Regions from separate parts of the Streptomyces sp. NPDC006516 genome, predicted to be linked through region 2. Evidence: riboswitches for the same ligand, from Rfam matches in the RefSeq annotation. Region 2 holds a riboswitch; each other region holds the start of a gene.
The links. A riboswitch is a leader RNA that binds a small molecule or an ion and turns the genes downstream of it on or off. The one in region 2 is predicted to bind thiamine pyrophosphate.
Positions count from the first base shown of each region.

Region 1: linked by a shared signal. The riboswitch ahead of thiC (phosphomethylpyrimidine synthase ThiC) and the one ahead of thiO (glycine oxidase ThiO) in region 2 are both predicted to bind thiamine pyrophosphate.
Region 3: linked by a shared signal. The riboswitch ahead of ABZY45_RS33080 (thiamine ABC transporter substrate-binding protein) and the one ahead of thiO (glycine oxidase ThiO) in region 2 are both predicted to bind thiamine pyrophosphate.

Region 1 is NZ_JBEXPD010000007.1:213,808-224,054, reverse strand. Features, by position in the region: gene ABZY45_RS20985 (YibE/F family protein) at 24-1,379, opposite strand; TPP riboswitch at 1,452-1,585, shown strand; gene thiC (phosphomethylpyrimidine synthase ThiC) at 1,578-3,371, shown strand; gene ABZY45_RS20975 (hypothetical protein) at 3,490-4,314, opposite strand; gene ABZY45_RS20970 (metallophosphoesterase) at 4,497-5,561, opposite strand; gene ABZY45_RS20965 (LacI family DNA-binding transcriptional regulator) at 5,736-6,848, opposite strand; gene hisC (histidinol-phosphate transaminase) at 7,298-8,377, shown strand; gene ABZY45_RS20955 (cytochrome ubiquinol oxidase subunit I) at 8,815-10,247, shown strand, end outside.
Region 2 is NZ_JBEXPD010000001.1:971,844-982,090, forward strand. Features, by position in the region: gene ABZY45_RS04295 (deoxyribonuclease IV) at 28-885, opposite strand; gene pknB (Stk1 family PASTA domain-containing Ser/Thr kinase) at 909-2,834, opposite strand; gene ABZY45_RS04305 (thiazole synthase) at 2,962-3,756, opposite strand; gene thiS (sulfur carrier protein ThiS) at 3,759-4,025, opposite strand; gene thiO (glycine oxidase ThiO) at 4,022-5,218, opposite strand; TPP riboswitch at 5,216-5,328, opposite strand; gene ABZY45_RS04320 (hypothetical protein) at 5,380-5,721, shown strand; gene ABZY45_RS04325 (FAD-dependent oxidoreductase) at 5,750-6,988, shown strand; gene ABZY45_RS04330 (Rv2175c family DNA-binding protein) at 7,051-7,416, shown strand; gene thiE (thiamine phosphate synthase) at 7,536-8,186, shown strand; gene metF (methylenetetrahydrofolate reductase [NAD(P)H]) at 8,322-9,239, shown strand; gene ABZY45_RS04345 (hypothetical protein) at 9,290-10,216, shown strand.
Region 3 is NZ_JBEXPD010000020.1:34,650-44,896, forward strand. Features, by position in the region: gene ABZY45_RS33050 (aspartate aminotransferase family protein) at 1-503, shown strand, start outside; gene ABZY45_RS33055 (ATP-binding cassette domain-containing protein) at 730-1,467, shown strand; gene ABZY45_RS33060 (hypothetical protein) at 1,449-2,612, shown strand; gene ABZY45_RS33065 (Rossmann fold nucleotide-binding protein) at 2,648-3,766, shown strand; gene ABZY45_RS33070 (ABC transporter ATP-binding protein) at 3,948-4,970, opposite strand; gene ABZY45_RS33075 (iron ABC transporter permease) at 4,973-6,586, opposite strand; gene ABZY45_RS33080 (thiamine ABC transporter substrate-binding protein) at 6,631-7,725, opposite strand; TPP riboswitch at 7,797-7,912, opposite strand; gene rlmN (23S rRNA (adenine(2503)-C(2))-methyltransferase RlmN) at 8,032-9,138, opposite strand; gene ABZY45_RS33090 (DUF6233 domain-containing protein) at 9,376-9,717, shown strand; gene ABZY45_RS33095 (DUF6191 domain-containing protein) at 10,016-10,247, opposite strand, start outside.

The sequences.
Region 1 (10,247 bases), on a different contig from region 2:
CTCCATGTCTCCGGCCTCGCGGCTCACGCCTTGCGGCGTCGGCCCCTCCCGGTCCGTGCGGGTGCAGGAGCTCCGGCTTCCGCGCCGAGCCCCGTGCGGTCCGCGGAGACCACCAGGGCCGCGAGCACCGTCGTCACCGGCACCGAGGCGACCAGCCCGATCGATCCGACCAGTGTCCGGACGATCTCCTCCGCGACCAGTTCACTGTTGGCGACGGTCCCCACGCTGCTCTGGGCGATGGAGAAGAGCAGCAGCAGGGGAAGGGCGGCGCCCGCGTAGGCCAGGACGAGGGTGTTGACGACCGAGGCGATGTGGTCGCGCCCGATCCTGATGCCCGCCCGGTAGAGCCGTCGCACGCCCATCGTCGGATCGGCCTGGTGCAGTTCCCAGACCGCCGACGTCTGGGTGACGGTCACATCGTCGAGCACGCCCAGCGAACCGATGATCACACCGGCCAGGAGCAGGCCGCTCATGTCGATGTCCGGGTAGAGCCCGTGGATGAGACCGGTGTTGTCGTCCGTGTTGCCGGACAGACTGGCCCAGTCGATGAACAGGGAGCCCAGCAGCCCGATCAGCAGCAGTGAGATGAGGGTGCCGATGACGGCCACGGATGTGCGGGCCGTCAGACCGTGGCAGGTGTAGAGGGCGATCAGCATGATGGCGCTCGCCCCGATCACCGCGACGACGAGCGGATTCGAGCCCTGCAGGATGGCCGGCAGGATGAACAGGGTCAGTACCCCGAAGGAGACGGCGAGCGCGATCAGGGCCATGAGCCCGCGCATCCTCCCGACCACGACGACCGCGAGGGCGAAGATCCCGGCCAGGATGGCCATCGGCAGCGCGCGGTCCACGTCCGTCACCGAATACTGCAGGTCACGGGGTGCGTCGGGCGCGTACGCCACCACCACGCCCTGACCCTCGCGGAGTTGCCGGGGGGCGTCGGGCTGGACGACCTCGACGAACGTACGGCCCTTGTCCTTGCCGGTGGTCACCTCCACCGTCGCTTTCTTGCACTGGCCCGACTGCGCGTTGACGGCCTCCTGCCCCGAGGCGGTAGACGTGTCGCCGGTCGGCGGGACCTGCGACGCGTTGACGTCCGCGCAGTCGACCGACACGACCTTCGTCACCCGGCCTTCCTGGGTCTGCCGGTCGAAGCCGACCCCCGTGCGCTCGTGGGCGGGGGCGCCGCCGGGCCAGAACGCCACGAGACCCACCAGTACTGCCGTGGCGAAGGGGATGACCACGGCCGCGATGACCTTGCGCAGATGCTTGGACACGGGCGCGGCGGGGCCATGGGTGTGGCTGTGGGCGTGCACATGACTCTGCGTACTGCCTGTTGCGGGGCCGTGGGGTTCGGGGGCGCTTCCGGGAGACGTCACGGGGCGATCATCCCAAGAACCAGGGAGGCCCTCTGGCCAGCACGCCAGACGGGAGGTTAGCGTTGAGGCACATTTTGTACACGCGGGAGCTCGGAGCACCGGGCTGAGAGGGCGCTGACCTCCGTACATCCGTACGGAACACGCTGCGCCGACCGCCGAACCTGTTACCGGGTAATGCCGGCGTAGGGAGTAGGTCTCATGACCACAGCGGACGCACGCACGCCTGCCTCGGGGCGGATTGCGCAGAATGCGCAGGACGACGAGGCCGGGAAGTCCATCGGCTGGCACAAGGGATACGTCCAGGGCTCACGCCCGGACCTCCGGGTGCCGGTCCGTCAGGTGCACCTCACCAACGGCAAGGACGTGACGCTGTACGACACGTCGGGGCCGTACACCGATCCCGCCACCGACACCGACGTACGCCGCGGCCTCGCGCCCCTCCGGGAGAGCTGGATCATCGCCCGAGGGGACACCGAGGAGTACGCGGGCCGCCCCGCGCGCCCCGAGGACGACGGTCTCAAGCACACGTCGCCCCGTGGCGGGCTGCGCAACCTCGACGCGGTCTTCCCCGGCCGCCCGCGCCAGCCCCGGCGCAGCAGGGACGGCCGCCCGGTGACCCAGCTCGCCTATGCCCGGCGCGGCGAGATCACTCCGGAGATGGAGTACGTGGCGATCCGGGAGAGCGTCGCACCCGAGGTGGTGCGCGAGGAGATCGCGGCGGGCCGGGCGGTACTGCCGGCGAACGTCAACCACCCGGAGATCGAGCCGATGATCATCGGCAAGCGTTTCCTGGTGAAGGTCAACGCCAACATCGGCAACTCCGCGGTCACCTCCTCCATCGAGGAGGAGGTGGACAAGATGACCTGGGCCACCCGGTGGGGCGCCGACACGGTCATGGACCTCTCCACCGGCCGCAACATCCACACCACCCGCGAGTGGGTCCTGCGCAACTCCCCGGTGCCCATCGGCACCGTGCCCCTCTACCAGGCACTGGAGAAGGTCGACGGCCGCGCCGAGGAGCTGACCTGGGAGATCTACAAGGACACGGTGATCGAGCAGGCGGAGCAGGGCGTCGACTACATGACGGTGCACGCCGGGGTCCGCCTGCCGTACGTCCCGCTGACGGCCCGCCGCAAGACCGGAATCGTCTCCCGCGGGGGATCGATCATGGCGGCGTGGTGCCTGGCGCACCACAAGGAGTCCTTCCTCTACGAGCATTTCGAGGAGCTCTGCGAGATCCTCGCCGCCTACGACGTGACGTATTCGCTGGGCGACGGGCTGCGTCCGGGCTCCATCGCCGACGCCAACGACGAGGCGCAGTTCGCCGAGCTCCGTACGCTCGGCGAGCTCAACACGGTCGCCAAGCGGTTCGGTGTCCAGACGATGATCGAGGGCCCGGGCCATGTCCCGATGCACAAGATCAAGGAGAACATCGATCTCCAGCAGGAGATCTGTGAGGAGGCCCCGTTCTACACGCTGGGCCCCCTGACCACCGACGTCGCTCCCGCGTACGACCACATCACCTCGGGCATCGGCGCGGCGATGATCGCGTGGTGGGGGACCGCGATGCTCTGTTACGTCACCCCCAAGGAACACCTGGGTCTGCCCAACCGCGACGACGTCAAGACCGGCGTCATCACGTACAAGATCGCGGCCCATGCGGCTGACCTCGCCAAGGGGCACCCCGGGGCGCAGGAGTGGGACGACGCGCTGTCGGACGCCCGCTTCGAATTCCGCTGGGAGGACCAGTTCAACCTGGCGCTCGACCCGGACACGGCAAGGGAGTTCCACGACGAGACGCTGCCGGCAGAGCCGGCGAAGACGGCGCACTTCTGCTCGATGTGCGGCCCGAAGTTCTGCTCGATGAAGATCTCCCACGACATCCGGCGGGAGCACGGGGACGAACAGGCGGACATCGAGGCGGGGATGGCCGAGAAGTCCAGGGAGTTCGCGGCAGCCGGTAACAGGGTCTACCTGCCGATCGCGGACTGAGGCAGGGCCGGTGTCCCCCGGTGTGACCGGGGGCGTGACGGGGGGGGGGCATGGCCGGAGTGCCTGCCGCTGCCGGTGAACTGCGCGAACTCCCACGCGCGCTCACGGGCCGTGGCGGTCACTCCGGCTGGTGCTCGGGTCCACCGAAGTCCGGGCTGGTGAAGTCGGGACTGGTGAAGGTCGGGCGCGGCCCGGCCGAGGGGCCGTCCTGCGGTCCGGTGAAGTCCGGCCTGCTGTAGCCGATCTTCGGGATGCGATTGGCCGAGCGGTGCGGTGTGCGTGAGGCGGGCCCGGCGGTCGGGTCGGCGAGCGCGTCCCGCAGGAAGGGCAGGATGCCGCGTTCCAGCAGCGCGTGCCGCCAGGCTTCCCGGGCGCGCGCCACGTCCTCCGGAAGTTCCTCCTCCTCGTCCACGGCGGGCAGCGCGGTGGCGCCGTTGTGCAGCGCGGTGAGGAGGAGACCCACCGCCGCGACGAGGATGGCCGCGGCGGCGACAGCCGCGAAGAACCATCCAGCGGTGACCATGGTGCCGGCGAAGGCCGGGGCCGGGCTGACCGCCTTCAGCACATAGCCGACCAGCAGGAATATCAAGGCGGCCGCGCCCGCGAGGACGGGAGCGAGCACGGTGATCATCGCCAGGGTGCCGGCGCCCTCGGCGTCCGGTTCCTCGGTGGCGGGTTCGAGGACGGAGTCGTGGTCCGCCGGATCGTCGGGCCCGCGCAGCTCGCCCCGGACCTTCACGTAGTGCTGGTACTCGGTGGTGGCCGCCGCGGTGATCAGCGGTGTGGCTTCCAGCGCCATGGTCCGCAGCTGTTCCGCATTGAGTCGGTCACCGATTCCGGCCAGATCCGGTCGTTCGTGAGCATGACGCAGCGCGTCGGCAAGGATCCGCTCGTATTCGGGGCGGTCCTCGGCCAGCAGGTGCGGAGCGCTATTCATGTGCATCCCCCGATGCTCCGTAAGGCCTGACCGACCGCGTAGGGCCGGGCGATCGGGCGGAAACGGAGGAGAGCCTGCTACTGATAGGCCGATGGTAGAGCGCCTACGGCACGGCGTGACAGGGGGTTTCCGGAAATAGGCCCGGCAGCCCACGGTGTCAGGCCGCGATGCGTCTTCCCTCGCGAACGTCAGTCATGCAGGGGGAGTTGGACGACCAGCAGCTTTCCGGCCATGGTCACTCCGCCGTCCATGGCGATGGCCAGCCCCTCCGCGTAGACGTGCGGGCCGTCCACCACGGGGCGTGCCGCCTCCTCGCCGTCCTCCGAACCGACCTCGCCCAGCAGGTACGGAATGGGGCTGTGACCGTGGACGACGCGCTGTCCGCCGTACGTCGACATCAGTTCGCGGACGGCCTGCGCCCCGCCCTCGTCGCGGAAGGCGAACCGCTTGGTGAGCTTGCGGAAGAGGTCCCAGCACTCGTCGGCGTCGTTCCGCGTGAGGATGCCGTGCACGGTGTCGTTGACGTCCTCGATGGTGGATCCGTAGTCGAGGTAGGCCGTCGTGTCGGAGTGCATCAGCAGATGCCCGTCCTCCTCGACCACCGCGTCGAGCCGCGCCATCCACTGGAGGTGGACGTCCTGAAGCCGCTCCATGTCCGTCTTCTGGCCGCCGTTGAGCAGCCAGGCGGCCTGGAAGGTCGCGGTGCCCGCACCGGAGTTCACCGGAGTGTCGCCGAACTTCTTGGCGCCGATCAGCAGCAGCTCGTGGTTGCCCATGAGCGCCTTGCAGTACCCGCCCGCCGCCGCGGCCTCCGCGGAGAGGCGCATGACGAGATCGATGACGCCGATGCCGTCCGGGCCTCGGTCGGTGAAGTCGCCGAGGAACCAGAGCCTGGCGTTGCCTGCCGCCCAGCTGCCGTCCGCGTCGACGAGGCCCTGCTCGCCCAGGGCGGCCAGGAGCTCGTCCAGATAGCCGTGGACGTCCCCCACGACGTACAGCGGCCCGCGGCCCCGGGCGTCGGCTGGCCGGGACTCCGGCACGGCCTGGACCTGGACGGTGTCACCGCGGTTGATCACCGGAAGATCGCGCTCCGTGGGGGTGTACCCCTCCGGCGGCTCGTCCCCCACCGCGGCGTTGCCGGGGTGCGGCACCGGCGGGGGCGGGGGCATCGGCGCCTGCGCATACGGCGGTACGCGGAAGTCACGCAACGTCGCTGTCCGCACTACGGGTTCCTGACCGGCCCCCTGAGTCATCGACCCCTCCACCACCGTCGCGCCGCCGTACACCTGACGGGCCCTGCCTGGTCGAGGTGGTCCGCGGTGTCGTGCGCCCATCATAGGAACGCGGATCGTGCTGTGTGACGCACCAGGGGTGGTGAATCCTCGCGCGCACCAGGTTCACCGACCCTTTGGTCCGGATTGGACCGATCAGTCCCCGGCGGGTGACCGCGGAGCGCTGACCGTGGTGCGTGGCGGACGCCGCTGGGAGGACGTCCGGACGATGAGCTCCGTCGGTATCACCTGCTCCACCGGACCGTCGTGTTCGACCCCTTCGATGGCGTCGATGAGGAGCTGGACGACTGCCGTGCCGATCCTGCGGGGCTTCAGCGAGAGCGTCGTGATGGGAGGCTCGGTCGACGCGTACACGGTGGACTCGCTGCAGCAGACCAGCAGGAGGTCGTCAGGGACCCGCAGACCGTAGCGGCGGGCGGCGGCGAGCAGATCGGTCCCGTTGGGGTCGAAGAGCCCGTAGACGGCGTCGGGGCGGTCGGGACGGGCGAGTAGACGGTCGGCGGCGACGGCTCCGGCGCAGGGGTCGTGGGCGGGGTAGGACTCGTAGACCGGGTCCTGACCGACGCGCTCGCACCAGTGGAGGTAGGCGGTGGTGGAGAGGCGGGTGTACGTGTCGGTGGTGGTGCCGGTCAGCAGGCCGATACGGCGTGCTCCCGCGGCCGCGAGGTGGTCCAGCAGGTCGAGCACCGCCGCCCGGTGATCGTTGTCGACCCAGGCCGTGACCGGAAGCGACCCGTCCGGGCGGCCGTCGGAGACCACGGGCAGCCCTTGGCGCACGAGTTCGGTGACCACGGGGTCCTGGTCGGAAGGGTCGATCACGACCGTTCCGTCGAGGGCGACGTTCGACCAGACGTCGTGTCGTGAGGTGGCGGGCAGGATCACGAGTGCGTAGCCACGGGCGAGAGCTGCCGAGGTCGCGGCCCTCGCCATCTCCGCGAAATACGCGAATTCGGTGAAGGTGAAAGGTTCATCCCCGTAGGTGGTCACGGTCAGGCCGATAAGTCCTGACTTGCCGGTACGGAGGGTTCGGGCCGCCGCGGACGGGCGGTAGCCCAGGCGTTCGGCGACCTCGCGGACATGTCGACGGGTGGCATCCGGGAGCCTGCCCTTGCCGTTGAGGGCGTCGGACACGGTCGTGATGGAGACCCCGGCCGCCGCGGCTACATCCCGGATGCCCGCCCGTCCTTGCCGGCCGCTGCGCCGGGGCGTATCTGTCCGGCTCACCTGGTGCTTCCCTGCTGCTGTCATAGCGAGCCGATAGTAGGGCTCCGACGCGGGGTTGGGACGGACGCATATGCACGCATCGACAGGCACGTTTCTGCATGGTCAGCAAGGTGTAAATGCCTTGTGAAGCAAGGGCGTTGAGGCCCTGGGGGTCGATGTGTCATGCATCGACGCGCATGGACCTGCTGAATGGCCCATGTCTCGAAGAGGTCTCAACTCACCTGTTCGGGGGATGCGCGCCACGGAGTGAGCGACCGGCGCGCGGCGGGATGCGCGACGCTCCCCCTCTCGCGGGGTCCCGGAGCCGCAGGGGTCCCGGAGCCGCGCGTGCCAGAGCGGCGCGTGCCCGAGCCGCGCGTGCCCCGGTGCCTCGTCGGCGGCGGACGATTTCGGATTCCGGCCATTCGCAGGAGAGCCCAATCCTCATAGGGTGAGCAGTATTGCTGTGAACGGACGGTCGAGGAGGACCTGCGGTGAGCGAGACGAGCCCCAAGCTGCGCGCCGAGCTGGACGGCGTCCCTGCGTATGTGCCGGGCAAGCCGGCGGGTGCCGAAGGAGCGGTTGCCTTCAAGCTGTCCTCCAACGAGAACCCCTATCCCCCGTTGCCCGGCGTCATGGAGTCGGCGCTCGCCGCTGCCTCCACCTTCAACAGGTACCCGGACATGGCCTGCACCGGTCTGATGAACGAGCTGGCGGACCGGTTCGGTGTGCCCGTATCCCATCTGGCCACCGGGACCGGCTCGGTCGGGGTCGCTCAGCAGCTGCTCCAGGCCACATCCGGGCCGGGGGACGAGGTCATCTACGCCTGGCGCTCGTTCGAGGCGTACCCGATCATCACCCAGGTCAGCGGCGCGACGTCGGTCAAGGTCCCGCTGACCGGCGGCGATGTGCACGATCTCGACGCGATGGCCGGAGCGGTCACCGACCGGACCCGGCTGATCTTCGTCTGCAACCCGAACAACCCGACCGGCACCGTGGTGCGCAGGGCGGAGCTGGAGCGCTTCCTGGACCGGGTGCCCGCCGACGTGCTGGTGGTGCTCGACGAGGCGTACAAGGAGTTCATCCGGGACGCCGACGTGCCGGACGGCATCGAGATCTACCGGGAGCGGCCGAACGTCGCCGTGCTCCGTACATTCTCCAAGGCCTACGGCCTCGCGGGGCTGCGGGTCGGCTTCGCGGTGGCGCACGAGCCCGTGGCCGCGGCCCTGCGCAAGACGGCCGTTCCCTTCGGCGTCAGCCAGGTCGCCCAGGACGCGGCCGTGGCGTCGCTGCGTGCCGAGGACGAGCTGCTGGGGCGGGTCGGCGCGCTGGTGGGTGAACGTGCCCGGGTGTACGACGGCCTCGTGCGCCAGGGCTGGACCGTTCCGGAGTCGCAGGCGAACTTCGTCTGGCTGAGGCTCGGTGACCGCACCCTCGATTTCGCGGGCGTCTGCGAGCGGGCGGGGGTGGTGGTGCGGCCGTTCGCCGGGGAGGGCGTGCGCGTCACGATCGGGGAGACCGAGGCCAACGACGTGTTCCTGAAGGTGGCGGAGGCCTACCGTCAGGAGCTGTGACGGCTCCTGCCGCCCAGGATTCCCGGTGGCCCCGGACCTCGCTCGTCGAGGTCCGGGGCCACCGTCGTCCCGCGGGGCCACCGTCGTCCCGCGGGGCCACCGTCGTCCCGCGGGGCCGCCGTCGTCCTGGCGGGCCGGTGTGTGCCCGTGTGCGCCCGCACCGCGCCGTGCCGTCCGGCCGCGCCCGTACGCGGCGATGTGTCCGGTCCGCAGGGCGCGCGCCGACCCGTCACGGTCACCGGGGGAGGCTGTCCGATATCCGGGTGTTCGGGGGAGGCGGCCGGAAAGCACCCCCCGGGGGATGGGCTCGATCAGGTGTGCGCCATAATTGCTTGTGAATGTGAACGCGTTCACAAGCGGGTCCCGTTTCTCCCGTGATCGTGGGAATTGATGGGGCAAGCCGCGGCTGTGATCACGGCGATGTAAGGAGAAGCGGCGTGGACCTGGCTCTGGCACCGGAGACGCTGGCGCGATGGCAGTTCGGCATCACCACCGTCTACCACTTCCTGTTCGTCCCTCTGACGATCTCGCTCGCCGCGCTCACGGCCGGCCTGGAGACCGCGTGGGTGCGGACGGGCAACGAGAAGTACCTCAGGGCCACCAAGTTCTGGGGCAAGCTGTTCCTGATCAACATAGCCATGGGCGTGGTCACCGGCATCGTGCAGGAGTTCCAGTTCGGCATGAACTGGTCCGACTACTCACGCTTCGTCGGCGACGTCTTCGGAGCTCCGCTCGCCTTCGAGGCGTTGATCGCGTTCTTCTTCGAGTCCACCTTCATCGGGCTGTGGATCTTCGGCTGGGACAAGCTGCCGAAGAAGATCCACCTCGCCTGCATCTGGATGGTCTCCCTCGGCACCATCCTCTCGACGTTCTTCATCCTGGCCGCCAACTCCTGGATGCAGCACCCCGTCGGCTACCGCATCAACGAGGAACGCGGCCGTGCCGAGCTCACGGACTTCTGGCACGTGCTCACGCAGAACACCGCGCTCGCCCAGTTCTTCCACACGATCACGGCGGCCTTCCTCGTGGGCGGGGCGTTCATGGTCGGCATCGCCGCCTTCCACCTGGCCCGCAAGAGGCACATCCGGGTGATGCGGACCTCGCTCCGGGTCGGCCTGGTCACGGTGGTGGTCGCCGGACTCCTCACCGCCGTCAGCGGGGACATCCTCGGCAAGGTGATGTTCAAGCAGCAGCCCATGAAGATGGCCGCGGCCGAGGCGCTGTGGGAGGGCGAGTCCGGGGCACCCTTCTCGCTCTTCGCGGTCGGTGACGTCGCCGAGGGCCACAACACCGTCGAGGTCTCGATCCCCGGAGTCCTGTCCTTCCTCGCGGACGACACCTTCACGTCGTACATCCCCGGCATCAACGACATCAACAAGGCGGAGCAGGAGAAGTACGGCCCCGGCGACTACCGGCCCAACATCCCGGTGGCTTTCTGGAGCTTCCGCTGGATGATCGGCTTCGGCATGGCCTCCCTCAGCCTCGGCCTTCTGGGGCTCTGGCTGACGCGGAAGAAGTTCATGCTGCCGGAGGCTTTGCGCACCGGTGAGGACGACGTACCGAATCTGGTGCTCTTCAAGAACAAGGCGCTCAGCCCGAAGCTCGCCGGGCTCTACTGGATCACGGCTCTGTGGACCATGCTTTTCCCGCTGATCGCCAACTCCTGGGGCTGGATCTTCACCGAGATGGGCCGCCAGCCCTGGGTGGTCTACGGCGTCTTCCAGACCCGTGACGCGGTCTCCCCCGGAGTGTCGCAGGGCGAGGTCCTCACCTCGATGATCGCCTTCACGGCCCTCTACGCGGTGCTCGCCGTCGTCGAGGTCAAGCTGCTCATGAAGTACATCAAGGCCGGTCCGCCCGAGCTCACCGA
Region 2 (10,247 bases):
CGGGTTCACCCCGGGCGTTCCCGCCGGTCAGCGGGCGTCCCGGAGGTCCTTCAGCCGCGCCACGTCCGCCGCGTGACCTTCCTTGCCGCCGGGCGTCTCGATGATCAGCGGTACGCCCTCGGTCGCCGGGTGTGAGAACAGCTGACGGAACGGCTCGGCGCCTATGTGACCCGCGCCGATGTTCTCGTGCCGGTCCTTGTGCGCCCCCACCACGTCCTTGGAGTCGTTGGCGTGGATCAGCTTCAGCCGGCCCTCACCCACCGTCTCCACCAGCAGATCCAGGGTCTGGCGCATTCCGGTGGGACCGGTCAGGTCGTGCCCCGCCGCGTAGATGTGGCAGGTGTCCAGGCAGATCCCCAGCTTGGGGTGGGAGTCCAGGGCCTCGAAGTACGGGCCGAAGTCCCACGTCCGTGAACAGAGCGACGAGCCCTGGCCGGCGGTCGACTCCAGGAGAAGGAACGGGTCGTCGTCATGGGTCAGCTCGTCCAGCAGTGGAAGCATGTGCGTACGCACCTGGGCGAGGGCATCGGCACGCGGGCGCCCGCCGGTCGCGGACCCGGTGTGCACCACCACACCCAGGGCGCCGATCTCCCTGGCCCGCCGCAGCGAGTGACGCAGGGAAAGCACCGACCGCTCGACCGTGGCCTCCGTGTGCGAACCGAAGTTGATCAGGTACGGAGCGTGGACGTACGCGGGAACGGACTCGGCGGCGCACTCGGCACGGAACAGCTCGTCCTGCGCCGGGTTCCCGGGCGGAGTGGCCCAGCCGCGGGGGTTGGCGACGAAGACCTGCACGGTCTCGGCGGCCAGCTCGCGTGCGTAGCCGAGGCCGACCTTGGCGAGTCCGCCGGCCACGGGCACGTGACCGCCTACGGGATTGCGCATGTGCTGTCAGTCCTCGGTGCTTCTCAGAGGGTCTTGGTCCTGATGGTGATCGTGGAGCCTTCGGCGGCCTTCTCCCCGCCCTCCACCGACTGGCTCCCGACCGTGTCGCTGAACGAGAGGAGCGGGCGGTCGACCTTGACCTCGAACCCCGCCTCTTCCAGTGTGCTCCGCGCCTCGTCTACGTCCTTGCCCGTGACGTCGGGGACCGCGAGCATGCGCGGCCCCTTGGAGACCGTCAGTTCCACGGTGTCGCCCTCCGCTGCCTCCGCGCCGCTGCCGGGCGTCTGCCGCGCGATCTCGCCCTCGGCCTCGGGGGCGTGGACCCGCTCGGGCAGGACCTTCGCCTCGAGACCCGCCTCGTCCAGGGCGGCCTCGGCCTCCTCGACGCCGAGGCCCGTGACGTCGGGGACGTCGACGGGGCTGCCCTTGCTGACCACCAGCGCGACCGCGGAGTCGGGGCGCCGTTCCGTGCCCATGGCCGGGTCGGTGCGGATCACCTCACCCCGGCCGATCTCCTCGCTGAACTCCCGGGTCACCATCCCGGGCGCCAGCCCCGCCTTCTTCAGGTCGCGCCGGGCGTCACCGAGCGAGAGGCCCTCGACGTCGGGCACCTTCACGATCTCCGGGCCACGCGAGATCACGAGCTTCACCGCGTCGTTGTTCCGGATCCGCTCGCCCGAGCCGGGATCGCTGCTGACCACCTTGCCGCGCTCGATCGTGTCGCTGTAGGCACGCTGGACCCCCTTGAGGTCCAGCCCGGCGTCCGAGAGCCGCTGTTCCGCCGCACTCTGGGTCTGGCCCAGGAGGGAGGGGACCCGGGTGAACTGCCCCGAGTTGATGTACCAGACGCCCGCGCCGGCTCCCAGCACGAGCAGCAGCGCGACAAGCGCGGCGTACACCCCGCGACGGCCTCCACCGGCGAAGGGCATCCCACGCCGGACGCGTCCCTGGTCCGGCGCCACGGCAGGGGGCATCTCCAGGCGGCTGGTGTGGTGGGCGGTGCCCTGACCGGCCGGTATCACCCGGGGGATCACGCTCGTACGGTCCTCGCCGGCGTCGCGCGTCTCCGCGAGGGCCTGCGGGGGCATCGCGTCCAGCTGTTCCTCGGTGAGCGCGCCGCGCGCCTCGCGGGACAGCGCGAGGAGGGCCACCGCGTCGTGCGGACGCCCCTCGGGGTCGCGCGCGGTGGCCGCCGCCACCAGCTCGTCCAGGCCGGCGGCCAGGCCGGGGACGGCGAGCGACGGGGGCGGGACGTCCTCGTTGAGGTGCTGGTAGATGACCTGGGCGGCGGTGTCACCGGAGTGCGGCTTGCCTCCCGTGAGCATCTCGTACAGCACCACACCGCAGGCGTACACGTCGGAGCGGGTGTCGGCGGTGCCCTGCTCGATCTGCTCCGGGGCGAGGTAGGAGACCGTCCCCAGGAGCGAGCCGGTGGTGTCCGTGGCGGTGCCCACGGCGCGTACGAGGCCGAAGTCGGCGACCTTCACCCGGCCGTCGTCCCCTATCAGGACGTTCTCCGGTTTCATGTCGCGGTGGACGAAGCCCGCCCGGTGCGCGGCGCCGAGCGCGGCGAGGACCGGCTCCAGGATGTCCAGCGCGGCCCTGGGCTGCAGAGCGCCCCGCTCGCGCAGCACGTCGCGCAGGGTGCACCCCGCGACGTACTCCATCGCCAGGTAGACGTACGCGCCCTGGGCGCCCTGGTCGAACACGCCCACCACGTTCGGGTGGGCGAGCCGGGCGACGGACTTGGCCTCACGGATGAAGCGCTCGACGAACGCGGCATCGGTCGCGAGCGCCGGGTGCATCACCTTGAGGGCCAGCACACGGTCCAGGCGGGTGTCCACGGCCCGGTAGACCGTGGCCATACCGCCGACGGCGATGCGTGCGTCGATGCGATAGCGGCCGTCGAGCAGCTGCCCGACAAGGGGGTCCTGGAGGGTCGTGTCCACGGAGCGAGTCTACGAGCTGCCACGGACACCACGGATGGGCCAGGGGTCCCGGGCAGCCGTTCTGGAGCCGAGCCGTGACAGGGGCATGCACGTGTCGTGACCGGCGGGCCCCCGCGCGCGGGGATCCTCAGAAGGCGGGGCGCTCCGGATCCAGCACGGCCCGGCCGCCGACGGGGGAGGAGGCCTCGGCGAAGTGGCGGCGCGGGATGCGCCCCGCCCGGTACGCCAGGCGCCCGCCCTCCACGGCGTGCCGCATCGCCGCGGCCATCAGCTCCGGTTCCTGCGCCCGGGTCACCGCCGAGGCGAGCATCACGGCGGCGCAGCCCAGCTCCATCGCCAGGGCCGCGTCCGACGCGGTGCCCGCCCCGGCGTCCAGGATCACCGGGACCTCGGCCTGTTCGACGATCAGCTGGAAGTTGTGCGGATTGCGGATGCCGAGGCCCGAGCCGATGGGGGAGCCGAGCGGCATGATCGCCGCGCACCCCACGTCCTGGAGTCTGCGGGCCAGGACGGGGTCGTCGTTGGTGTACGGCAGGACGGTGAAGCCGTCGTCGGCCAGTGTCTCCGCAGCGTCCAGCAGCTCGATCGGATCGGGCAGCAGGGTCCGCTCGTCGGCGACCACCTCGAGCTTGATCCAGTCGGTGCCGAGCGCCTCCCTGGCCAGCCGGGCGGTGAGTACCGCTTCCCCCGCGGTGAAGCAGCCCGCGGTGTTGGGCAGGACCCGGATGGAGAGGCGCTCCAGCACGGAGAGGACGGACCCCTGCACGGTGGGGTCGAGCCGGCGCATGGCGACGGTCGTCAGCTCGGTGCCGGAGGCGATCAGGGAGCGCTCCAGCACGTCGAGGCTCGGCGCCCCGCCCGTTCCCATGATGAGCCGCGACGTGAACGTGGTGGAGCCGAGAGCGAGGAGATCGCCGGACATGGTCAGCCTCCCTGGACCGCGGTGAGCACCTCGACGCGGTCGCCCTCCGCGAGCGCGGTGGCGGCCCACGCGCCGCGCGGGACGACCGCCTCGTTGACCGCGGCGGCGACACCGGAGTGAGCCGAGGTCAGCGTCGCGACCAGGGCGTCCAGCGCGGTGCCCGCGGGGACGGTGCGGGGTTCCCCGTTGACGGAGATCGAGACCGGGACGGTGACGGGTGCGACGGCCGGGACGGCTGTGGCGCTGGGATCGTGCGAGGGCTGTGTCATGCGGGCTGCTCCTGCGGCGCGAGGGCTTCGGGGGATGCGGTCAGGGGGGAACGGCCGAAACGGTGCGGGGCGAAGGGGCGGCCCACCTCGGGCAGCTCGCCCGTGGTCAGCACATGGGCCATCACGTCGCCGGTCACGGGCGTCAGCAGCACCCCGTTGCGGTGGTGCCCGGTGGCGAGATGCAGTCCGGGCATCACGGTGGGGCCCAGCAGCGGCGCGTTGTCGGGCGAGCAGGGCCGCAGCCCGGCCCGCGTCTCCTTCAGCGGGAGTTCGGTGATGCCGGGCACCAGCTCATGGGCGTCACGCAGCAGCTCGTAGACACCTCCCGCGGTCACGGTGGTGTCCCAGCCCATCTCCTCGGTGGTGGCGCCGATCACCAGTTCACCGTCGGCACGCGGCACGAGGTAGACCTGGCTGCCGCGGACGACGGCCCGGACCGTCCTGCTGAGGAAGGGGGCGTACGCCGGAGGCACGGTCAGCCGGAGCACCTGCCCCTTGACCGGACGCACCGGCGGCACGACCGGATCGGGCAGTCCGGCGAGCCGGCCGCTGAGGCTCCCGCCGGCGAGCACGACCTGGCCGGCGGCCAGCTCCGTACCGTCCGCGAGGACCGCGCCGGTCGCACGGCCCCCCGTGGAGGAGAGGCGCTGCGCCCAGGCCCGGTGGAAGATCACCCCGGCCCTCTCGCAGGCCGTGACCAGGGCCGAGGCGAGTCTCCTCGGGTCCACCTGATGGTCGCCGTCGACCCGCAGCCCGCCGCGCACACCGGGCGCGAGCATCGGCTCCATACGCCGGCACTCGCGGCCGCTGAGCCACTCCGACTCCAGCCCCGAACGTTCCTGCAGGGCGTGCAGCTCCCGAAGATGGGCCCGGTCGTCGGAGTCCAGGGCCACCGCCAGCGTGCCGCAGGCGCGGAAGCCGGTCTGCTGCCCGCTCGCCTCCTCCAGCTCGGCCACGAACGCCGGATAGCGCGCCGCTGAGGCAAGACTCAGACCGAGCAGCATCTGCTCGCCGTAGTGGAGTTCGGTGACGGCGGCGAGCATCCCGGCGGCGACCTGCGCGGCGCCGCCGCCGGGTTCCGGGTCGGCCAGCGCGGTGCGCAGACCGCGCTGGGCCGACCGCCACGCGGTCACCAGGCCGATGATGCCGCCGCCGATGACCAGGACGTCGGAACGTCGTGCGGAGATGTGCATGGGCGTCCAGCCCCTCCCTTCGCCGGCATGACCCGGATCAGGTTCGTACGGTCGGAGGCCGGCCAGCCTCCCTCTCAGCCCGGTGCGTCCGGACTCCCGCGAGTGCCTTACGGTGGCCAGCCTAGACCCCACCGCCCGAAGCCAGTAAGGGAGCAGTACCCGTGGCCCGTTCACTCGACGGACTCGTCCTCTCGCCCGTCGCCGACCAGGCCCCGGGGCAGGTCGGCACCCGGACCCGCTTCACCTATCACGAGCGGGACGGCCGTATATGGGCCGAGTACGCGGGCGGTGACGTCGTCCGCGGACACCTCGTCGGCACCCGGCACGCCGACGTACTGGACTTCCGCTACGTCCAGTTGAAGCAGGACGGCACGACGTCCTGCGGGCACTGCGTCTCGACGGTCACGGACCTGCCCGACGGCCGGGTGCGCCTCGACGAGACGTGGGAGTGGGAGTCCCAGGAGGGCCGCGGGACGAGCGTGGTCGAGGAGCTCGCGAGCTGACGTCGTGTCAGGTGGCTAGGGTGGACGGGTGAGCGAGCAGACACAGGACCCGGCGGCGGGAGCCCCGCCACGCGACGTCGTGATCGTCGGCGCGGGCATGGCCGGCGTGCAGACGGCGGTGGCCCTGCGCGAACAGGGCTTCACCGGCGCCGTCACCCTCATCGGGGCCGAACCGCACCAGCCCTACGACCGGCCGCCCCTGTCCAAGGCGGTGCTGCTCGGCAAGGCCGAGGACTCCGCCTTCGACATCGACTTCGAGGCCCTCGACATCACCCTGCGCCTGGGGCTCGACGTGACCGGCCTGCGCGCGGCCGACCACGAGCTGGACACCCCCGAGGGCCCTGTCGCCTACGGCGCCCTCGTCCTCGCCACCGGGGCGGAACCCGTGGTACTGCCCGGCTCCGAAGGTGTGCCCGGCGTGCATCTCCTGCGCACCCTCGACGACGCCGCCCGGCTGCGGCCCGTCCTGGAGCGGCAGCACGACGTGGTGATCGTCGGAGCGGGCTGGATCGGTGCCGAGTTCGCCACCGCGGCGCGCGCGGCCGGCTGTGCGGTGACCGTCGTCGAGGCCGCCGACCGGCCCCTCGCCGGCTCCATGCCCGCCGAGGTCGCCGCCCCGATGGCCGCCTGGTACGCCGAGAGCGGAGCCGAACTCCTCACCGGGGCACGGGTCGCACGCGTGGAGCCGGGGGCCGTCCACCTCACGGACGGCCGGACCGTGCCCGCGGGGGCGGTCGTCGTCGGCATCGGCGCGCGGCCCGCCACGCGCTGGCTGACGGACTCCGGCATCGCCCTCGGGCCGGACGGCTCGGTCACCGCGGACAGCTCGCTGCGCACCTCGCTGCCCGACGTCCACGCGGTGGGCGACTGCGCATCGTTCCCTTCCGCCCGTTACGGGACCCGGCTGCTCGTGCACCACTGGGACAACGCGCTCCAGGGCCCCCGGGCGGTCGCCGCCGCCCTCGCCGACGGGGTGGCCAGGACGTACGACCCGGTGCCCTACTTCTGGTCCGAGCAGTTCGGCCGCTTCGTGCAGTACGCCGGGCACCACGCCGACGCCGACACCCTGCTGTGGCGGGGCGACCCCGCGGACCCGTCCTGGACGGTCTGCTGGCTGCGCGGGGGAGTCCTGGTCGCGGTGCTGGCCGTCAGCAGGCCGCGCGATCTGGCGCAGGGACGCAGGCTCGTCGAGGCCGGGGCCCGGATCGATCCCGTGAAGGCGGCCGACTCCTCCGTACCGCTGAAATCGGCGGCGCTCCCGGAGTAGGCGCGGCCTCGTACGCCCGGCCCGGGTACCAGCTGTCGGTCCGGGATGGCAGGCTTGTCCTTGTGACCGAGATTGACGCAAAGATCGATGCTCTCGTCCCTGCCTGGCTCCACCTTCCCGACATCGCGGAAATGCTCGATGTCGAGGTGACGCGCGTGCGGCAGCTGGTCAAGGAAGGCCAGCTCATCGCCGTACGCCGTGGTGAGAACCGGACGCTCCAGGTGCCTGCCGCCTTCATCGACGGCACCAAGGTGGTCAAGGGTCTCGCCGGGACCCTGACGCTCCTGAGGGACGACGGCTACAACGACGAAGAGATGCTGGAGTGGCTCTTCACCCCCGACCCGACCCTGCCCGGAACGCCGGCGCAGGCCCTGAGCGAGAATCGCGGTACGGAGGTGAAGCGCCGGGCCCAGGCGCTCGCCGTCTGACCGGGCGACCGTGAGTGGGGTGCGGGCCGCGACACACGCGGCCCGCACTCCGCCGTTACCGGCTCGTCCGTCCATCGACGTACCAGTGATCCATCGACGCACCGACGGGGGAATCCATCATGTCCACGCCTCGCTCCCAGCTCTCCGGCGCCCGGCTCTACCTGTGCACGGACGCCCGGAAGCGGCAGGGGGATCTCCCCGAGTTCCTCGACGCGGTGCTGTCCAGCGGGGTCGACATCGTCCAGTTGCGTGACAAGGGCATGGAGGCGGCCGAGGAGCTGGACCACCTGGCGGTGTTCGCCGACGCCTGCAAGCGCCACGGCGCTCTCCTCGCGGTGAACGACAGGGCGGACGTCGCCCACGCCATCGGCTCCGACGTACTGCACCTCGGGCAGGGTGACCTGCCGGTGCCCGCCGCCCGCGCCGTCCTGGGCGGCGGGACCGTGATCGGGCGCTCCACCCACGCGGAGGCCGAGGTCGACGCCGCCGTCGCCGAGGCGGGCGTCGACTACTTCTGCACGGGTCCCTGCTGGCCCACGCCGACCAAGCCCGGCCGGCACGCCCCGGGCCTGGGCCTCGTGCGTTACGCGGCCTCGCTCGGCACGACACGGCCGTGGTTCGCCATCGGCGGAATCGATGCCGGCAACCTGGACGAGGTCCTGGACGCCGGAGCGCGCCGCGTCGTCGTCGTGCGCGCCATCACCGAGGCGGCCGATCCGGCGGCGGCCGCCGAAGCCCTCGCACGGCGCATCAGGGAGCGCTCCAGTTGAACCGGAGGCCCGCCTTCCAGCGGGGCGGGTGACGGGCGAAGGGCAGATGTCCGAGGGGTGGACAAAATCCACCTCATTCCGGACAAATTCCTGTCTCTGGTTGGGGTACCGCCAGGCCCTGGTTAACCTCCCGGTATGGCCCTTGGTACACCTTCCACCAGGACGGATCACGCGCGCACCGTGCGTGAGCTCCTCGCGACCGGCGAGATGTCCTACTCGTTCGAGTTCTGGGCGCCCAAGACCGAGAAGGGCGAGCGGAACCTCTGGAACGCCCTGCGCCGGGTAGAGGCGGTGGGACCGAGCTTCGTCTCCGTGACGTACGGGGCCGGTGGTTCGACCCGTGCCGGGACCGTGCGGGCGACCCAGCAGATCGCCGCGGACTCCACGCTCACCCCGGTCGCCCACCTCACCGCGGTCGACCACTCGATCGCCGAACTGCGCAACATGGTGGGCCAGTACGCCGACGCCGGAATCCGCAACATCCTCGCGGTGCGCGGGGACCCGCCCGGCGACCCGGGGGGCGAGTGGGTCGAGCATCCGCAGGGCGTGCGGTACGCCGCGGATCTCGTGAGGCTCATCAAGGAGGCCGGGGACTTCTGCGTCGGCGTCGCCGCTTTCCCCGAAATGCATCCGCGCTCGTCCGACTGGGACTCCGACGTCAGGCATTTCGTCGACAAGTGCAGGGCCGGTGCCGACTACGCGATCACCCAGATGTTCTTCCATCCGGAGAGCTATCTCCAGATGCGTGACCGTGTGGTCGCCGCCGGTTGCGATACCCCGGTCATTCCCGAGGTGATGCCGCTCACCAACGTGAAACAACTGGAACGATTCGCCCAGCTCAGCAACGCCTCCCTGCCGTCCTCACTGAAAGAACGCATCCTCGCCGCGAAGGACGACCCGGCGGCTGTACGCTCCATTGGCATCGAGTTCGCCACGGAGTTCTGCGCGAAGCTGATCTCCGAGGGTGTCCCGGGGCTGCACTTCATCACGCTCAACAACTCGACGGCGACACTCGAGATCTACGAGAATCTCGGACTGCACAAGCAGTCCTGACCGGCCGTACCCGCCACCAACCGGGGCGGTGGCCGCAGGAGGGGGCGGGCGTGGGCTGGACGGTCCTCTACATCGCATTCGGCATAGTGGCGCTGTGGCTGCTGGGCGAGGTGCTGCTGCAGTACAAGGCGCGGCTGCGCTGGCGCCTGCTCGCCTTCGCGGGCTTCCTCGGTGTCGTCCTGGGTGTGCTCATCCCCTCCGTGCCGGTGATCGCCCTCGGGGCCATCGCCTTCGCGACCGGGCAGACCTATGTGACGCTCTCCTTCCGGCGCGGTTTCTCGACCGGATGGGCCATAGGCGGCAGCCCGGGCGAGAGCCGCCGCCGTCGCGGCGGGGCCGCCCAGGGCGGCGCGAAGCCCACCCTCGAGGTCTCCGGTCTGGAGTACGAAGGCACCCCGGAGCCGCAGGCGGCCCCGTCGGCGGTCTACGAGCCGCAGCCGATGCCGGACGACACCGGGCAGTACGGCGTCTACACCGACGAGCCGCGGACCGGCGGTGACCGGCAGAACCAGCACGGGCAGGACCAGCACGGCGCGCAGCCGCAGTACGCCGCCTACGACCCGTACAACGGCTACGAGCAGCCCGCCCAGGACCCGTATACCCAGGGCGGCTACGAGAGCCAGGACACCTCCCAGGGCCAGGGCACCTACGCGGGGCAGTACGACTACGGCACGGACCAGGCGGGCTACGCGGCCTACTCCGATCCGTACATCGGAACGGGCGGTGCCGCGGGAACCGGGCAGTACCCCTCGTACGACTCCTACGGCGGCGACGGCTACGACTCCTACGGCAACGCGCAGCAGCCGGCCGATCCCTATGCCGAGCAGTACGCCTCCGACACCCCGCCGGGGGGCGTGTGGGTCCCGCAGCAGCGTGAGCGTGAGCAGTACCCCCCGCTGCCTCCCGAGGCCCCCGCGCAGCCCGCCCCGTACGGGAACGGCTACGACACCGGCCAGAACGAGCAGTACCGCTACTGACCCGGCGACCGGCCGGCGCCGGACAGGCCGC
Region 3 (10,247 bases), on a different contig from region 2:
CGGGCTACTCCCCGATCGGCGCCTGCATCGTCTCGGACCGCATCGCCGAGCCGTTCTACCAGGGCGGCAACACCTTCCTGCACGGCTACACCTTCGGCGGGCACCCGGTCTCCGCCGCGGTCGGCCTCGCCAACCTCGACATCTTCGAGCGCGAGGGCCTCAACCAGCACGTCCTGGACAACGAGAACGCCTTCCTGACGACGCTCCAGAAGCTGCACGACCTGCCGATCGTCGGCGACGTCCGCGGCAACGGCTTCTTCTACGGCATCGAGCTGGTGAAGGACAAGGCCACCAAGGAGACCTTCACCGACGAGGAGACCGAGCGCGTCCTGTACGGCTTCCTCTCCAAGGCGCTGTACGAGAACGGCCTCTACTGCCGGGCCGACGACCGGGGCGACCCGGTCGTGCAGCTCGCGCCGCCGCTGATCTCCGACCAGTCCACCTTCGACGAGATCGAGGGCATCCTGCGGAGCGTGCTGACGGAGGCCTGGACCAAGCTCTGACCGGCACACCGACCTGCCGCCACCGATACACGCGGCAGTCATTTCATACGGTCCACACGGCCCGGATGCACCCGTTCGAGTGAGAAGGGGGGCATCCGGGCCGCGTACTGTCCCGACACCCCGGTCCGGCTGCCTAGCGTGCCGAGTGACCGATCGGCCTTTTTCTCGTTGTATTCGTTCCCCCGTACGGGGGACGGGAGATCTGATCCGAACCGAGGTGTACGCCATGGTGGCCCCGCCCGACAACGACGTGATCTGGGCACGTTCCCTGCACCACTCCCACAACGGCTCCCCGGGGCTCGGCGGTGTCTCGCTCGGCGTCCGGGACGGCGAGGTCCTCGCCGTGACCGGTCCTCGGGGGTCCGGGAAGACGACGCTGCTGCACTGCCTCTCCGGCCAGCTGGTGCCCGAGCAGGGTGAGGTCTGGTTCAACAGCGTGCCCGTGCACACCATGGGCCCCCGGCTGCGCGAGCAGCTGCGCCGCGACAGATTCGGCTGGATCGCCGCCGAACCACAGCTCGTGCCGGAGCTCAACACCTGGGAGAACGCCGCCCTGCCGCTGCTGCTGCGGGGGGTCTCGCACCGGGTGGCGAAGAAGGCCGCCACGGAGTGGCTGGAGCGCCTGGACATCGGCCCGCTCGCCAGGAAGAGGCCGCACACCCTCCTCCAGTCTCAGCGGCAGCGGATCTCCGTGGCGCGCGCGCTGGCCTCCTCCCCGTCCGTGATCTTCGCCGACGAGCCGACCGCCTCGCTCCACAGCGCCGAGCGCGCCCAGCTCCTGCGGACCCTGACGACGGCGGCACGCTCCCACGGCATCACGGTCGTGCTCGCCACCCACGACCCGGAAGTCGCCTCCCTCGCGGACCGTGTGATCTCGATGCTCGACGGCCGCCGCGTCAACACCGTCTCCCTGCCCGCCGCGTCCGATACGGAAGGCCGCTCGGCGTGCTCGCTCTCCGTCTGACCCGCGGTTCGCACCCCTTGGTCCTGGTGCGGCGGCTGCTCCTCGCCGCCGCGTCCGCGGGGGTCGGCTTCCTGCTCCTGTGCACCCTGGGATACGCGTCGGGGCACCCGGCACACTCCTCCGGCTCCGTGCTGAGGCTGCTCTGGTGTGTCGTCCCGCTGGCCGCGACCGTGCAGTTCGCGGTGGCGGTCGCGCGCACGGACCCGAGCACCCGGCCCCGGCCAGGCCTCTTCGCCGCCGGGCTGGGCCCCAACCGGCTCGCCGTGCTCGCGGCCATCTCGACCGCGGTGTCCACCACGCTCGGCTCGGTGGTGGCGCTGCTGTTCTTCCTCCATCTGCGCGGCGACCTGACCGGGCTGCCGTTCGACGGAGGCGCGGCGGAGTTCCTGGGGGCCGGCACCCCGCTGCCCCTCGGCGCCGCGCTCACGCTGCTGGCCCTGGTGCCGCTGGCCGCGTCGGCCGCCGGCGGGCTGGCGCTGCGCTCCCGGCCGGTCGCACCGTCCGAGGCCCAGGAGGCGGAGGACGACCTGACGCCCGCCCCGGCGCCGACGGGACTCCCCTGGGGGGTCGCGCTGACCGCGGCCGGACTCGCGGTCGAGGCCTACACGAGCCGCGGCTCGGGCGGCAATCCCTTCCCGCTGCCCGGGCGGCTGGACTCCACCCCGGCGGCCGTGCTCGCGGGCTGGGTGCTCACCGCGATCGGCCTGGCCATGGCCGGTCCCGGCCTCACCCATCTGTGCGGGCGGCTGCTCCAGGCGGTGCGCCCCGGGGCCGTACGGCTGCTCGCGGGCAGGGCCCTGATGGACGAGGCGACCAGGATCGGCCGTCCGCTCGGCGTCGTCTGCGCGGTGCTGTCCGGGGTGATCGCCGCATCCGTGCTGTACTCCGGTGAGCCGCGCCCCTTCGGCCCGCTCACCGCGCTCGGCGCCGTACTCGTCCTCGGCTGCACCACGGCGACGCTGCTGACCTCCGCCCTGGAGGCCAAGCAGGCGCGGGTCCGTACGGCCAGGACCTTGCTGCGGATGGGCGCCCCGGCCTCCGCGCTCCGCTCGGCCGCCGCCCTGCGCGCGGTGACGCTCCTGGCCGTCTTCGCTCCGCTGACCTGGGCGATCGCCTGGCTGGCCGCGCTCCCCCTGACGGAGTGACACCCGGCGCCGGGGCCGGTCCGTAGCATGGCGGCGTGGAGAATCCGGACGAGAACACCTACGCACCCGGCGTCGAGATCGAGACGCTCGCCGCCTTCGACCTGGCCGTGGCGGCCGGCAGCCTGGCGGACCATCGTGTCCAGTCCGTCGATCTGACGGCCCGGACGGAGGCGCTGCTCACGACCGGGACGCGGGGCGCCGTCTTCCTCGGCTGCCGGATGGAGCCCCGCGCCGACGCGAAGATACGGGCGGACGGGGCCTTCGTCTTCCCCCCGGTGCCCGGTCTGCCCTTCGACCCGTACCGCGGTCTGCTCTACAGTCCCGAAGCCCTGTACGAGGGCCTGGCCGAGGGCGGTTACGCGGCGACGCCGGACGCACGGGCCTACGGCTGGTTCCAGCTGACCAAGGCGAACGGCGACGTGTTCGCATCGATGCTGCGGGCGCTGCACGACGACGCGGTGTCCGACGCGCTGGACGAACACCTGGCGGGGGCCCGGGTGGTGGGCGTGATGGGCGGCCACGCGATGGCCCGGGGTTCCGAGGAGTACCGCGGCGCGGCCACGCTGGGCAGGGAGCTCGCCCGCAGCGGCCTGACGGTCGCCACGGGTGGCGGGCCCGGCGCGATGGAGGCCGCCAATCTGGGCGCGTACTCCGCCCCGCACTCCGACGCGATGCTGCTCAAGGCCTGCGAACTCCTCGCTTCGGCACCTTCGTTCAGCCCGTCGGTCACCGACTGGGCGACGGCTGCCTTCGCCGTTCGGGAGCGCTGGCCGAAGGGCGGGTCCTCGGTCGCGATCCCCACCTGGTTCTACGGTCACGAGCCGCCGAACGCCTTCGCGGACCACATCGCCAAGTACTTCGCGAACGCCGTGCGCGAGGACGGGCTGCTGGCCCGCTCGACCGCCGGTGTGATCTTCCTGCCCGGAGCGGCCGGGACCGTCCAGGAGATCTTCGACAACGCGACGCCGAACTACTACGAGTCGCGTTCCGCGCCCACCCCGATGGTGCTGGTGAACCGCGCGCACTGGACGGAGAAGCTCCCCGCCTGGCCGCTGCTGCGGGCGCTCGCGGCGGACCGGGCGATGGAGGCGCGTATCGCGCTCGTCGACACGGTGGAGGAGGCGGCGGGGGCGCTCGCCCGGCTGACGGGCTGACCCGGCCGGGGGCTCAGCGGGAGGTGACCCGGTCCCTCGGCCCCGCGATGACGCGGGTGGTGTCGATGCCCTCGCGGGGTGACCCGGCCATGTCCCTGTTCCTCTCCGGCGCCCTCGTCCGGAGGACCGGCTCCGTGCGGGGGCGCCACCCGGGCCGTGGCGGCCCGCGCGGGGACCTCCTTCAGGCCGGCGGCAGGACCACGGTCTCGGCCGGGTCGAAGGTCACGCCCACGACCGTCCCCTCCTCCGGGGTGTCGCGCAGGGCGCACTCCGCCTCCAGGGGAGGCCCGTCGCCGGGGTGGAGGGTGACGGCGACGTGGTGGCCGCGGAAGGTGCGGACGCCCACCGTGCAGCGGAGTCCGTCCTTCGGGCCGCCGAGCCGCACACCGCCCGGCCGCACGAGCAGCTCGTGCTCCCCCTGGGGCGAGCCCTCGGGTACCGGCACCTTGCCCCAGGGGGTGTCGGCGGCCGTTCCCGTCACCGTCGCCCCCACCACGTTGTCGAAGCCGAGGAAACGGGCGACGAAGGCCGACGCGGGGCGCTGCCAGACCTCCAGGGGGGTGCCCGCCTGGGCGATGCGGCCGTCCCGCATGACGACGACCCGGTCGGCCAGCGCGAAGGCCTCTCCCTGGTCATGGGTGACGGCGAGCACCGTCGTGCCCAGCCGGGCGAAGAGGGAGCGCAGTTCGACGACGAGCCGTTCGCGCAGACTCCGGTCCAGCTGGCCGAGCGGTTCGTCCAGCATCAGCAGCTTCGGGCGCGGGGCCAGCGCGCGTGCCAGCGCCACCCGCTGCTGTTCACCGCCGGACAGGGCGGCGACGGCCCGCCGGCCCGCCCCTGGCAGGCCCACGAGGTCGAGGAGCTGGCCGACCCTGCGGTCGCGCTCGGCGCGGGAGACGCCGTGCATCCGCAGCCCGAAGGCGACGTTGGCGCCGACGTCCCGGTGCGGGAACAACTGGTGGTCCTGGAACATCAGCCCCAGCCCGCGCCGGTGCACGGGCAGCGGGGCCTGGTCGACGCCGTCGACGAGGACCCGCCCGCCGTCCAGGTGCTGCAGTCCGGCGACCGCCCGCAGCAACGTCGACTTGCCGCTGCCGCTCGGCCCCAGCACACAGACGATCTCGTGGTCCGCGACCTCCAGGTCGACCGCGTCGAGCGCGGTCCGCCCGCCGAACCGGACCGTGGCCGACTCCACTGCCAGCATCTCTAGAACTCCCCGGATCGGTCGGTGCGGATACGTTCGAGCAGGAGCAGCGACACCGCGCAGACGAGCATCAGAATCGTGCTGAGGGCCATCGCCTGGCCGTAGTTGAGCTCCCCGGAGCGGCCGAGCAGCCTGGCGACGGCGACCGGGAGCGTCGGGTTGTCGGGGCGGGCGATGAAGACGGTCGCGCCGAACTCCCCGAGCGACACGGCGAAGGCGAAGCCGGCCGCCACCAGGAGCGCGCGGCGCATCAGCGGCAGGTCCACCTCGCGCCAGGCCCGGAGCGGCGAGGCGCCGAGCACCGAGGCGGCCTCCCGCAGCCGTTCGTCGACCGCGCGCAGGACGGGCAGCATGGTCCGTACGACGAAGGGCACGCCCACCAGGGCCTGTGCGAGCGGGACGAGGATCCATGACGTACGCAGGTCGAGCGGCGGCTCGTCGAGCGTGATCAGGAAGCCGAAGCCGACGGTGACCGCCGAGACGCCGAGCGGGAGCATCAGAAGGGCGTCGAAGCCCCGCACGAGCCGGCCCGCGCGTCTCGTGAGGGCCGCCGCGGCGAGGCCGCCGATCAGGAGGGCGATGAGCGTCGCGACCAGGGCGTAGCGCAGGGAGTTCCCGATGGCGTCGATCGGTGGCACGAGGAAGGTGGAGCCGCCGGCGTCGGCCGATCCCAGCGCGCGGTAGAAGCCGAAGCCGTAGCCCCCGGAGGTGTCGAGGGAGCGTTCGACGAGTACACCGAGGGGCAGCACGACGAGGAGCAGCACGGTCAGCAGTACGCCGCCGAGCAGCGCCCGCTGCCCGGCGCCCCGGGGCGGCCTGGAGGTCTGGGCGGGGTCGACGAGCCTCAGCGCCGTCTCCCGGCGCCGCACGGTCCAGGCGTGCACGGCGAGGATGCCGGCGACCGCCGCGAACTGCACCAGCGTCAGCACGGCGGCGGTCGGCAGATCGAGCAGCTGCGCGGTCTGGCGGTAGATCTCCACCTCCAGCGTGGAGTACGCCGGGCCGCCGAGGATCTGGACGACTCCGAAGGAGGTGAAGGTGAACAGGAAGACCATCACCGCGGCACCGGCCACGGCGGGGGCCAGCGCGGGCAGCGTCACCCGCCGCCAGGCGGCGAACCGTCCGGCGCCGAGCACCCGGGCCGCCTCCTCCTGGCGGGGGTCGAGCTGCGACCACAGGCCGCCGACGGTGCGGACGACGACGGCGTAGTTGAAGAACACGTGGGCGAGCAGGATCGCCCACACCGTCGTGTCGAGCCGGACGCCCCAGAGCTCGTCGAGGAATCCGCCGCGCCCCAGCAGGGCCAGGAACGCCGTACCGACGACGACGGTCGGCAGCACGAACGGCACGGTCACCACGGCGCGCAGCAGCTGTTTGCCGGGGAAGTCGAGCCGGGCGAAGACGTAGGCGCCCGGCAGCGCGATCAGCAGGGTGAGCGCGGTCGAGGCGAGCGCCTGCCAGGTGGTGAACCAGAGGACGTCCAGGATGTCCGGCCGGCTCAGCACCGTACCGATCCGGCCGAACTGCCAGACGCCGTCCGCCCTCAGCCCCCGGCCGACGATCGCGACGACCGGGTAGGCGAAGAACAGCGCGAAGAACGCGACGGGCAGGGCCATCAGCCCGAGCCGCACCGCGTTCCCCCTCCTGGAGGGCCGCGCGACTACTTCACGACGAGCGAGGACCACGACTGGACCCACTGCTCACGGTTCTTGGCGATCTTCTCCGGTGCCACGGTCGCGGGCTGCTCGACGGTCGCACCGAACTTCGTGAAGAGCTCCGGCAGCTTCGCGTCCTTCACCACCGGGTTCACGAACATGTTGAGGGGCATGTCCTCCTGGAACCGCTTGCTGATCAGGAAGTCCAGCAGCGCCTTGCCGCCGGCCTCGTTCTTCGCGCCGTCCAGCAGTCCGGCGAACTCGATCTGGCGGAAGCAGGTGCCGGTGGCGACACCGGTCGGGGCCTCGGTGGGCTGCGGCTCGGCGTACAGCACCTCGACCGGCGGGCTGGAGGCGTACGACACGACGAGGGGCCGGTCGGCCTTGGCCTTCTTGCCGCCGGCCGAACCGGAGAACTCCTCGTTGTACGCCTGCTCCCAGCCGTCGACGACCTTGACGCCGTTGCTCTTCAGCTTCTTCCAGTAGTCCTGGTAGCCGGTCTCGCCGTAGGTGCCCACCGTGCCGAGCAGGAAGCCGAGGCCCGGTGAGGAGGTCGCGGCGTTCTCGGTGACGAGGAGGTTCTTGTACGCAGGCTTCAGGAGGTCGTCGAAGGAGTTCGGCGGGTCGAGCTTCTTGTCGGCGAAGTACTTCTTGTCGTAGTTCACGCAGATGTCGCCGGTGTCCACGGGCGTCACCCGGTGCTCCTTCGCGTCCAGCTGGGTGGCGGACGCGACACGTTCGAGGCCCTTCGCCTCGTACGGCGTGAACAGGCCGTTGTCCAGGGCGCGGGAGAGCAGCGTGTTGTCGGCGCCGAAGAACACGTCGCCCCGGGGGGATCCCTTGGTCAGGATCTCCTGGTTGAGCGCGGCTCCGGCGTCACCGCTCTTGAGCACCTTGACCGTGTAGCCGGTCTCCTTCGTGAACGCCTTCAGGACGGCGTCCGAGGCGTTGAACGAGTCGTGGCTGACCAGGGTGACGGTCTTGGAGCCCTTCGACGACCCGGTGGCGCCGGACTCGTCGTCGCCGCCGCAGCCCGCGAGCACGGAGACGCCGAGCGCGGCGGCGAGCGCCGTCGCGGCGTACCTCGTGGTGGTGTTCATGTGATTCCTCCTGGAAGTGACCAGGAAGAGACGCGGCCCCGCCCGCTCGGCGAGCGGGCAGGGCGCAACAGCTTGAGTAAGGTCCGAACTTCCTACCCGGAATGACCCGGGCGAGGTTCAGAGGGTCTGCGGCCTACCTGTTCCGGTGCCGCACTCTCAGCGCTGTGGCGCTCCCCTGTCGGAATATGAAGTTGATTTCCGGACCAGGCTACACCGGCCGGATCTTGCCGTACCGGCCGCCCGACCGGTGCCCGGCCGGAGGGACCGCGCGCCGAGCGGCCATCGGGCGGCCCGTCCGGTCCGTCCTCAGCGCTCCGAGGCCGCCAGCTGGCCGCAGGCGCCGTCGATCTCCTGGCCGCGGGTGTCCCGGACGGTGACGGGCACACCGTGGCGCGCGATGGCCTCGACGAACGCCTTCTCGTCCTCGGGGCGCGAGGCGGTCCACTTGGACCCCGGAGTCGGGTTCAGCGGGATCAGGTTGACGTGCACCCGCTTGCCCTTGAGCAGCCGGCCCAGCAGGTCGCCCCGCCACGCCTGGTCGTTGATGTCCCGGATCAGCGCGTACTCGATGGAGATGCGGCGGCCCGACTTCTCCGCGTACTCCCACGCCGCGTGCAGGACCTCCCGGACCTTCCAGCGGGTGTTGACGGGGACGAGGGTGTCGCGCAGCTCGTCGTCCGGGGCGTGCAGCGAGACCGCGAGGCGGCACTTGAAGCCCTCGTCGGCGAAGCGGAGCATGGCCGGCACGAGGCCCACGGTGGAGACGGTGATCCCGCGCTGCGAGAGTCCCAGCCCGTCGGGCTCCGGATCCGTCAGCCGGCGGATCGCCCCGACGACGCGCTTGTAGTTGGCCAGCGGCTCGCCCATGCCCATGAAGACGATGTTGGACAGCCGGGCGGGCCCGCCCGGGACCTCCCCGTCACGCAGCGCCCGCATGCCGTCCACGATCTGGTGCACGATCTCGGCGGTCGACAGGTTGCGGTCGAGACCCGCCTGCCCCGTCGCGCAGAACGGGCAGTTCATGCCGCAGCCCGCCTGGGACGAGATGCACATGGTCACCCGGTCCGGATAGCGCATGAGCACGGACTCGACGAGCGTGCCGTCGTGCAGCTTCCAGAGCGTCTTACGGGTGGTGTCGTCGTCGCAGCTGATGTGGCGCACGACCGACATCAGGTCGGGGAACATCGCCTCGGCGAGCTTGTCCCGGGACGCGGCGGGGATGTTGGTCCACTCGGCCGGGTCATGGGCGTACCGCGTGAAGTAGTGCTGCGACAACTGCTTGGCGCGGAAGGGCTTCTCGCCGGTCGCGGCGACTGCCTCCTTGCGCTCGTCGGGCGTGAGGTCGGCGAGGTGCCGCGGGGGCTTCTTGGCTCCGCGGGGCGCGACGAAAGTGAGTTCTCCGGGCTTAGGCATGGTTCATCCAGTGTTACAGACACGCCGAGGTCGCAGAAACCTTCGCCTGCTCGGAAGGGGGCGGGGATCGGCGTACCGGTCGCCGTCGGCGGCCGTCACGCGACGTCGGCGCCCCTTCGACGGCCCCGATACGCCCCGGGGCGGCGCTCGGGCCGTGACCGATCGCACGGCGGGCAGGAGGTGCGCGCGCGGACCCACAGACCTCTCGCAGACCCACTGCGCCTTAGAATCGAATACGTGTCCGAAAACCTTTCCCGTCTGGATCGCCTGCGGATCGTACGCGAGTGGCAGGCGTATCAACTCGGCCGAACCGATCGGACCATCGCCGACCTGGAAAGGCGTGAGGCCGCGGCGGCCCGGGCCGCGCGCACCGCGCCACCGCCTCCGCCGTCCTGGAAGCTGTCCGTACTGCGCGTGGGGGCCGGGAGCCGGTCCGACGCGGTGCACACGGGCGACTGCGGTATGGGCGGGGGCAGCACACGGCCGATGACGCGCGAGCAGGCCCTGCGCGCCCTGACGGAGGACGGCATCCCGGCCTGCCCGTACTGCCGGCCGGACCGGGACCTCGGGGTGCTGTGACCATGGGGTTCGATGGCCCTCCCCCGTCTGCCCGGTACGCCCACGGGTCGGGGTTCGCGGGGGCCGATGAGTTTCCCGGCGGACTCAGGTCCTGACCCATTCGGCGGGTGTGCCGGCCGTGCCACGGCACATCGGCCCTGCCGATCTCACCGACTGGCCGCGGGTCTGCGACGCGATCGCCGGGGCGGAGCCGCGGTGGCGGCCGGGGACGAGGACCACGGCTCGCGGACATCACCGCGGCCCGGATCGGCCCACCGGCCTGAGTCCCGGCACCGGCGGCCGGGCGGGTCGCGGCGCGCTACGGAAGCCGGACGACCGCCGTACCGCGCGCCAGGTCCACCGTGGTGCGGTTCGGGGGCGCGCCGTCCGCCTCGTCGTCCCGCATCAGCAGGGCCGACTGCCGCTCCTTGAGTTCGCTCTGCTTCCCGGGCGAGAAGCTCGCGTGGAGCTGCTCGAAGCCGGTGGCCGAGATCTGGCCCTGCCGGGCACTGTTACGCCACGGCAGGACGCCCGCACGGCCCGCGCGCATC